2 regions of the Paucibacter hankyongi genome follow, and region 2 is predicted to be linked to the other one. Evidence: predicted binding sites of a transcription regulator. Region 2 holds the regulator's gene; the other holds the start of a gene.
The links. Region 2 encodes FNR, which switches genes on or off when oxygen is low (the NO sensors DNR and NnrR bind a similar motif). Its sites were predicted from a motif close to TTGATNNNNATCAA; they were not measured.
Positions count from the first base shown of each region.

Region 1: cobA (uroporphyrinogen-III C-methyltransferase) is a predicted target of FNR. The motif match lies at 2,930-2,943, and genes of this name have one in related genera.

Region 1 is NZ_JBBHJX010000012.1:27,237-31,231, reverse strand. Features, by position in the region: gene WG899_RS16365 (M13 family metallopeptidase) at 1-2,017, shown strand, start outside; gene cobA (uroporphyrinogen-III C-methyltransferase) at 2,004-2,903, opposite strand; gene WG899_RS16355 (cytochrome D1 domain-containing protein) at 3,078-3,995, shown strand, end outside.
Region 2 is NZ_JBBHJX010000003.1:225,755-231,382, forward strand. Features, by position in the region: gene WG899_RS06955 (NADP-dependent isocitrate dehydrogenase) at 1-304, opposite strand, end outside; gene WG899_RS06960 (sulfite exporter TauE/SafE family protein) at 429-1,139, opposite strand; gene hemN (oxygen-independent coproporphyrinogen III oxidase) at 1,139-2,572, opposite strand; gene fnr (fumarate/nitrate reduction transcriptional regulator Fnr) at 2,776-3,513, shown strand; gene WG899_RS06975 (hypothetical protein) at 3,646-3,972, opposite strand; gene WG899_RS06980 (hypothetical protein) at 3,969-4,232, opposite strand; gene ccoG (cytochrome c oxidase accessory protein CcoG) at 4,280-5,628, opposite strand, start outside.

The sequences.
Region 1 (3,995 bases), on a different contig from region 2:
CAAACAGATTTCCACCCTGGCCTTGCTGACCCAACTCGCCTGCGCCAGCATGGCCAGCACGCCGATGCCGCAAGCCGGCCTTGACCTGCCCGGCTTTGACAAGAGCGTGCGGGTGCAAGACGACCTGTTCAAGGCCGTCAACGGCGGCTGGATCAAGCAAACCGAGATCCCCGCTGACAAATCGCGTTATGGCAGCTTCGAGCTGCTGCGCGATCAGTCCGATGCCCATGTGCGCAAGCTGATCGACGAGCTGACAGCCAAGCCGCAAGCCAGGGGCAGCAATGGGCAAAAGATTGCTGACTTCTACGCTGCCTATCTGGATACCGCCAGCATCGACAAGCTGGGCCTGGCGCCGATTCAGCCGCTGTTGGCCGAGATCGCCGCGCTGAAGTCCAAGGCCGAACTGGCCGCTTGGCTGGGCGCCAACCAGACACGTAGCCACTCGCCGGTGCGCGTGTTCGTGATGGCAGACGCCAAGAATCCGCTGGTCAATGGCGTTCGCCTGGTGCAAAGCGGCCTGGGCATGCCCGACCGCGACTACTACCTCAAGCAAGACGACGCGCGCATGGCCAAGGCGCGCGAGGCCTACCGCAACTACCTCACCACGCTGGCCGGCCAACTCGGCGACAAGGCCCCGGCCGCGACGGCCGAGCGCGTCATGGCGCTGGAGCAGCGCATGGCCGGTATGCACTGGGACAAGGTCGAGAACCGCGACCCGGTGAAGACCTACAACCCGATGAGCCGCGGTGAGCTGAGCGCCAAGGCACCCGGATTCGACTGGGCCCGTTTCATGCAAAGCGCCGGCCTGGGCGAGACGACCAGCATCACGGTGTCGCAGCCCAGCGCGATCAGCGCGCTGGCGCAATTGGTGGACGAGGTGCCATTGGCAGACTGGCAGCAATACCTGAGCCTGCATGCGCTGAACAATGCCGCCGAACTGCTGCCACAGGTGCTGCGCGACGCCAAATTCGCCTTCCAAGGCCAGGCCCTGACCGGCGCCAAGGCCGAGCTGCCACGCTGGCAGAAGGCCACCGCCGAGACCAATGCCGCGCTCGGCGAGGCGATCGGCGAGTTGTATGTGGCGCGCCACTTCCCGCCGGCCTACAAGGCCCGCATGCAGACGCTGGTGAACAATCTGCTGGCGGCCTACAAGGACTCGATCGACAAGCTCGACTGGATGAGCGCCGCCACCAAGGCCGAGGCCCAGGACAAGCTGTCCAAATACGTCACCAAGATCGGCTACCCCGACAACTGGCGCGACTACAGCAAGCTAGAAGTTCGCCCCGGCGACGCCTACGGCAATAGCGTGCGCGCTGCCGGTTTCCAATGGGCGCGCATGGTCGCCAAGGCCGGCAAACCGGTGGACCGGGCCGAATGGTGGTTGACGCCGCAGACGGTGAATGCTTACTACAGCCCCAACAACAACGAGATCGTCTTCCCCGCAGCCATCCTGCAGCCGCCCTTCTTCGACATGAACGCCGATGACGCGGTCAATTACGGTGCCATTGGCGCGGTGATCGGCCATGAGATCAGCCATGGCTTCGACGACAAGGGCAGCCAGTACGACGGCAACGGCGTGCTGCGCAACTGGTGGACGCCGGCCGACCGCAAGGCCTTCGACGGCATCGCCGACCGTCTGGTGGCGCAGTTCGCGGCCTACGAGCCGATTCCGGGCAAGACCTTGAACGGCCGTCTGACGCTGGGCGAAAACATTGCCGACTTGTCGGGTCTGCAGATCGCCTACAAGGCCTATCAACGCTCACTGGCCGGCAAGCCGGCGGCGGTGATCGGCGGCCACACCGGCGCGCAGCGCTTCTTCCTCGGCTTCTCGCAGATCTGGCGCGAAAAGGCCCGCGAGGAGCGCGCGCTGCAGATGCTGACCACCGACCCGCACTCGCCCGGCGAGTTCCGCGCCAACGGCACGGCCATCAATCACGACGGCTTCCACCAGGCCTTTGACACCAAGCCCGGCGACAAGCTGCATAAGCCCGAGTCCGAGCGGATCAGGATCTGGTAAGTCCCGCCGCTTGCTGGGCCATGCCTGCGGCCAATTCGGTCTGCAGGCTGACCACGGTGCCAATCACGATCAAGGCCGGCGCCTTGATCGCGTGCAGCAAGGCCAGCGACGGCAAGCTCTGCACCTGCCCGACCACGCAACGCTGCTCGGGCAGGCTGGCCTTCTCAATCAAGGCGGCCGGCATGTCGGGAGACACGCCGTGCGCCATCAGCTGATCGCAGATGATGGGCAGCGCCCCCAAACCCATATAGATCACGACCGTTTGGTTCGGACGCGCCAGCATCGGCCAGTCCAGATCCACGCTGCGCTCCCCACCATGAGCGCCCTCGGCGGCACCGCGTAAATGCCCGGTGGCAAACACCAGTGAGCAGGCATGGTCGCGGTGTGTCAGTGGAATGCCGGCGTAAGCCCCGGCGCCCTGTGCGGCGCTGATGCCGGGAATGGTTTCAAAAGGAATCCCCGCCGCGGCCAAGGCCTGCGCCTCCTCGCCGCCCCGGCCAAAGATGAACGGGTCGCCGCCCTTCAGGCGCAGCACTGCCTTGCCGCTCTTGGCCAGACGCACCATCAGCTCGATGATGGCCTCTTGCGGCAAGGTGTGCTGGCCGCTTTCCTTGCCCACATAGATCAGGTCGGCGTCGGCAGGCAAGAGCTTCAACACATCTTTGGACACCAGATGGTCATACAGCACCAGACTGGCCTGCCCGAGCGCGCGCGCGGCCTTCACCGTCAACAAGTCCGGGTCCCCCGGACCCGCGCCCACCAGAGTGACGCGCGCCGGCCGGCCCGCGGTGGCATTGGGTACGCCCAGCTTGCGCAAAGTGCCAAAGTACAGCGGTTCATCCAGCATGCTCATGCAGCGCTCCAAGGTCAATTTGATGCAGCTCATTTGAAAAGCAGCGGCCGACCCTGTCCTTGAACCAGTTCAAGGACTTGAACGCCGACGCGCGAGAGGATGCCTCTGCTCGCAACAGGAAACGCAGCCCCTCGCGAGCCCATGAAAAACATGGCCGTCACGCTGCTGGCCTCGACGCAAGTCAGGCCCCTCTGATGGAGTAGAGCAATGAGAAGAACATCGCATCTGTACCGGTTTGCGGCGCTGACGCTGGCATCGCTGGCCGCTCTGGCTTCCTCCGGCGCACAGGCGCAGGAGAAGAAGAACGTCACACCGGCCGAGATGAACTACCAGGCCGGCTCCTCGCCGCTGGGAGACGTGCCGATGTACCAAAGCGCCAACCCCAAGGCGCCGCCGATGACACAGGCGGAGTTCGAGCTGGGTCGCAAGATCTACTTCGAGCGCTGTGCCGGCTGCCACGGGGTGCTGCGCAAGGGCGCCACCGGCAAGCCGCTGACCCCCGACATCACCATCGGTAAAGGCACCGACTACCTGAAGGTCTTCATCGCCTACGGCTCGGCCGCCGGCATGCCGAACTGGCTGACCTCGGGTGAGATGGACGAGAAGACCGTCGACGTGATGGCCCGCTACATCCAGCAAGACGCCCCGGTGCCGCCCGAGTTCGGCATGGCGCAGATGAAGTCGACCTGGAAGGTCATTGTTCCGCCGGAACAGCGCCCGACCAAGAAGATGAACAACTACAACATCGAGAACATCTTCTCGACCACCTTGCGCGACACCGGCGAAGTGGCGCTGATCGACGGCGACACCAAGAAGATCATCAATATCGTCAAGACCGGCTACGCGGTGCACATCTCGCGCACCTCCGCCTCAGGCCGCTATCTGTTTGTGATTGGCCGCGATGCCAAGATCAATATGATCGACCTGTGGATGCCCACGCCCGATAACGTCGCCGAAGTACGGATTGGTCTGGAAGCCCGTTCGGTGGACACCAGCAAGTACAAGGGCAAGGAAGGCGACTTCACCGACAAGCTGGCCATCGCCGGCGCCTACTGGCCGCCCCAGTACGTGATCATGAAGGGCGACACGCTGGAGCCGATGAAGATCGTCAGCACCCGCGGCATG
Region 2 (5,628 bases):
GTTCCTTGATCGCCGCCTTCAGCTGCGCCACCGAAGCGCTGATATTGGGCAGCTTGATGATGTTGGCTTCCGGCTTCAGGGTCAGCTTGCCCAACTCGGACAGGCGGTCGGGCTGACGCTGCTCCTCACTCAGGAATTCCGGGAACTGACCCAGGATGCGGCCCGCCACGGAAATATCGCTGGTCTCGACACGAACGCCTGCCGGCGCCGTGAAGGCCTGCACGATGGGCAGGAACGACGCCGTCGCCAGCAGCGGGGCCTCGTCGGTCAGGGTGTAGATGATGGTCGGCTGCGTTGTTGTCATGTGGTTTCCAGATCGGCCATCTTCTGGCCCAAGGAGTGGAACGATTAGGGCGCTGATTCTAAGTCAGCGGCGCCCTCCGCGAACTCAAGTCTTATATAAGTCTTAGAAAAACACGTGGCGCGAATCAGGCCCACTGTCCGCATACCGCGACCACCTGAGCCCATACACCGTGGCCCAAGGCCCAGCCCGAGCCCAAGGCCAAGCCCAGTCCCCCGAGTCGCACCGACAGGCGCACAGCACTGGCGCCGTCAGTGCCGCCCCGGCGCAGACGACTCAACAACCAGGGCCCCAAAGCCAGTCCGGCGCCGGAAGTCAAGGCAAAAGCAGACATCACCAAACCGCCTTGGACGGGGCCAGATGCCAAAGCAGAGAGCAACAGGGCCGAGTGCAAGAGGCCGCAAGGCCAGGCCACCCAAGCCATTCCGACCATGCCAGCGACCGCGACGCGCCGAGACCCTGCCATGCTGACCCCACCACGCCGCAGCTCACTTACCGGCACTTCAACTTGCCGAGAGACATCTTGCCCCAGGCGCTCAAGCCACGCAGGTTGGCGCCCGCGCAACAACAGGGCCATGCCCAACAGAAAAGCCGCCACCTGAACCAAAACCCACAGCGGCCGCAACAGGGCCGTGGACTGACCCAACTGACTCAAGACCTGCATGCTGCCGGCCGCTAGTGCGCCGGCAAGGCTGTAACCCAACAGACGCCCGAATTGAAAAGCATAGGGCGCTCGCCCACCGGCCGCGGCGCAGGAGGCGCCGCACATGGCCAAACAATGAGGTGTGCCGGCCAGGCCCATCATCAGGGCCGAGCCGGCGAGTGCGACATCAAGCATCAGATGATTCTAGAGAATCGCTCGCGGCTCCGGTCGGCTTGCAGATAACGGTCAAACACCATGGCTACCGCGCGCACAAAGTACCAACCCATCGGCGTGACTTGGATCGCATCGGGCTCAATGGTGACCAAGCCCTGTTCGGCCAGCTCCGCCATGCGTTCCAACTCGGGCCTGAAGTAGTCTTTGACGTCGACCAGATGCGCCAAGGAAATCGACTCGAACTCGAGCCGCCCTTGGCACATCAAGGCCATGATGACGGCACGACGCACGATATCGTCACGGGTCAAGGCAAGGCCGCGATTGACCGGCAATTGCCCCTGGCGCAAGGCGTCGTAATACTCATCCAAAGTCTTGGCGTTTTGGCTGTAGCAGGCGCCGACACGGCCAATGGCCGACACGCCCAGCGCGACCAAATCACAATCGGACTGCGTGCTGTAGCCCTGGAAATTCCGGTGCAAACGGCCCTGGCGCTTGGCCACGGCCAGCGAATCGGTCGACAGCGCAAAGTGATCCATGCCGATATAGCTGTAGCCATGGGTCTCGAAGCCCGCAATGGCTCCAGCCAGCATCGCCACCTTGTCTGCGGCCGGCGGCAACTGCGTCGAATCAATCCGGCGCTGCGGCTTGAAGCGTTGCGGCAAGTGGGCATAGCCATAGAGCGCGATCCGATCCGGCTTCAAGGCCCCCACCTGCGCAATCGTGCGCGCAAAAGACTCCGGCGTTTGCAATGGCAGACCGTAGATCAAGTCCACATTGGTGGACTCAAAGCCCAACTCGCGCGAGGCGCGCATCAAGGCCTCGACGCTTTCGTAACTTTGAATTCGGTGCACCGCCTTTTGCACATCGGCATCGAAATCCTGCACGCCGAAGCTGAGGCGATTGAAGCCGAGTTCACGCAAGTGGCGCAGTCGCTCGTTCGTGACGGTGCGCGGATCAACCTCGATCGACACCTCGGCCCCCGGCGCCACCTTGAAGCGCTCGCGCAGCGCCTGCATCAGCAGGGTCAACTCGGCATCGCTCAAAAAAGTCGGCGAACCGCCACCCAGATGCAGTTGAGACACCGAAGCACCGCGACCCAGATGAGCCAGCGTCAGGTCCATCTCGATGATCAGGGCTTCGAGGTACTCGGCGGCCTTGTCATGATGCTTGGTGATGACCTTGTTGCAGGCGCAGTAATAACAAACCGACTCACAAAAAGGAATGTGCAGGTACAGCGACAAGGGCGAAGCCCCACCCACCAGCGAGCCACTGGCCCGCTGCGCAAGCGCCTGCTCATACTGGGTGGCCGTGAAGGCCTCCACAAATCGATCGGCGGTGGGGTAAGAGGTGTAACGCGGGCCGGACACGTCGAACCGACGCAACAGATCCTCGTTGATATTAGGGGTGGCCGTCGAAGAGGTCGAAGCGGGGGCGGCTTGAATGTTCTGTACCATGGCGCACACTGTGCCAAGGCTTTGGCCACCCGACTTGATCAGGATCAAGCTTCCCACGCTTGTTCGCACCAACAATGCGGCAACGTTTGAGGTACATCATGCTCATGCCCGTCAAAACTTCGCAACTCTCCAAGGACTCGTCGGAGCGCTCACGCCACGACGAAGCCGTCAGCCGGCACGCCAGCCGGATCGAAACAAGGCCCATGATGAACGCCACGCTACCGATCAAGATCGAACCCCTGAAGGTTGCCTGTTCGAGCTGCAATTTGCGCGAACTGTGCCTGCCCGTGGGCCTGCATTCGGATGATTTGGCTCAACTCGACAAACTGGTCGCCACCCGCCGCCAAGTCAGCCGCGGTGACACCCTGTTTCGCAGTGGCGACAGTTTTCAATCTTTGTACGCAGTGCGCACCGGCTTTTTCAAAACCTGTGTTGCCTCCGAAGACGGCCGCGATCAGGTGACCGGCTTCCAGATGGCCGGTGAACTGCTGGGCCTGGACGGGATCAGCACCGACCGCCACAGCTGCGACGCGGTGGCCCTGGAGGACTCTTCGGTCTGCGTGATTCCCTACGAACAGTTGGAAGAGCTGTCACGCGAGTTCACCGACCTGCAGCGTCAGTTCCACAAGATCATGAGCCGCGAAATCGTGCGTGACCACGGCGTGATGTTGCTGCTGGGCAGCATGCGGGCCGAGGAGCGTCTGGCCGCGTTTTTGCTGAACCTGACGCAACGCCTGCAGGCACGCGGATTCTCCTCCGCAGCGCTGGTGCTGCGCATGACGCGCGAAGAGATTGGTAGCTATCTGGGCTTGAAGCTGGAGACCGTCAGCCGCACCTTCTCTAAGTTCCAGGATGAAGGGCTGCTGGAAGTGAAGCAGCGTCATCTGCGCATCCTGGATCAAGCGGGCCTGCAAAAGCTGGTCAACAGTACAGCCTGCTGAACCAAACTAGGCCGAGGTCTGTGCTGGGGGAGGAAAGCCGGTCACGGCGCCCTGCCCCCCGTACGCCCTGCCCCCCCCTGCGCTCGCGCAAAACTGTTCGCTCGCCTCCTGCTGCAAACCTAGACGCTAGGTTCAACGCGGCCAAGCCCGCGGATGCGGGTTCTCGGGCTGATTCGGCAGGTCAGCCAGCAGCAAGCTCAGGCTGGAGCTCAGCCCAATGACCAGCCAGAACAGCAGGAAACTCAAGGTATAGATGGCTTGCCTAGGCAAGTCCATTGGCGCCCCGCCAAACCAGGTCAGATCGCTCGGGTCGACCACGGCAAACACCAAGGCCTCCACCACCCCCGCCATCAGGAAAGATGGCCAGATCACCGCCATGGCCATGCGGCTCAGACGGCTGCTACCGTCGCCTTGCGCCTCAGGCAGATCGGCGGAGGGAGAGCCGATCGGCGAATTCATTGCCCACCTGTGGCGGCGTGGTTGCGAGCCTCACGCGCGGGCAACATGGCCTTGGTACCGCTGGCCTTGCTGCTGACCACCTGCTCCTGCAGAACCGGATCGGGATGACTCAGGGCCAGGCTCAAGGTGGCAAAACTGGCCACCACCACCAGGCTCGGTCCACCCACCACCAGCCACATCATCGGCTCACGCCACCAGGACTTGGACTTGCGGCCTTCCGAAGCAGCCAAGGTCTGCGTGCTCTTGTCTTGCGTACTCATGATCATTTGTCTCCGTCGCCGCGATTCATTAACTTAGCACCGCCAGCTTAGCGCGGCACCACAAAGGTTGATTTTTCTTCCAAGGCCAGCCCCGCCTTCGAGACAGAGCCCGCCACTTCGGCGCCATTCAATTGGAACTTGATGGCATGGGCGCCGGTACCGGCCTTGGCGGCCACCTCGGGCGGCACCCGCAGCGCCACCGAGACCCAACGCGCTTCCGCGGGCTGCACCGTCATTTCAACTGGCTTGGCCAGGGCGAGTTGCTCCATGCCACTGACCGTGATGGTGTAACTGCGAACCTGCTCGGAGGCGTTCATGACCTGCAGGCGGTACAGATTCTCGATATAGCCATCCTCCACCAGACGCGCCATCACGCCGCGATCCCGCACCACATCGAGCTTCACCGGGCTGCGCAAGAACAACAAACTGCCGAGCAAAGCCGAGCACAGAACCACCAACACCACGCTGTACAAAACCACCCGCGGGCGGAACATGCGACGCAGTTTCTGCGCCTTGCTCAGGTGTTGGGCCAGGCCATTTTGCGTGTCATACCGAATCAGACCGCGCGGGTAATTCATCTTGTCCATCACGCCATCACAGACGTCGACACAAGCCGCACAGCCAATGCACTCATACTGCAGGCCCTTGCGGATGTCGATACCGGTCGGGCACACCTGGACACACAAGGTGCAGTCAATGCAGGAGCCCAGGCCCTGGGCTTTGATCTCATCTGCACTGGCTTTTTTGCTACGCGAACCACGCGGTTCACCGCGTTCAGCGTCGTAGCTGATGATCAAGGTGTCCTTGTCGAACATGGCGCTTTGAAAGCGCGCATAAGGACACATGTATTTGCAGACCTGCTCACGCATATAGCCTGCATTGCCGTAGGTGGCAAAACCGTAGAACAGGACCCAGAACCATTCCCAGGGCCCAAAGCCCAAGGTGAAGGCCTCGGCCCAAAGTTGCTTGATCGGCGTGAAGTAGCCGACGAAGCTGAAACCAGTCCACAAACCCAGCGCGATCCAAGTGAACTGCTTGCCACTCTTGCGCCAGAGTTTGTTGAAATTCCAGGGACCGTTGTCCAGCTTGATGCGAGCCTGACGGTCGCCTTCAAACTGTTTCTCGATCCACATATAAATCTCGGTGTAGACCGTCTGCGGACAGGCAAACCCACACCAGAGCCGCCCAGCCACGGCGGTAAACAAGAACAGACCGTAGGCTGAGATCAGCAGCAGGCCCGTCAGGTAAATGAAGTCCTGCGGATACAGGACCAAGCCGAAGATATAGAAACGGCGGCTGGCCAGATCGAACAGCACCGCTTGGCGCGAATTCCAATCCAGCCAGGGCAGGCCGTAAAACAACAGCTGCGTGAACCAAACCAAGCCCCAACGCCAGC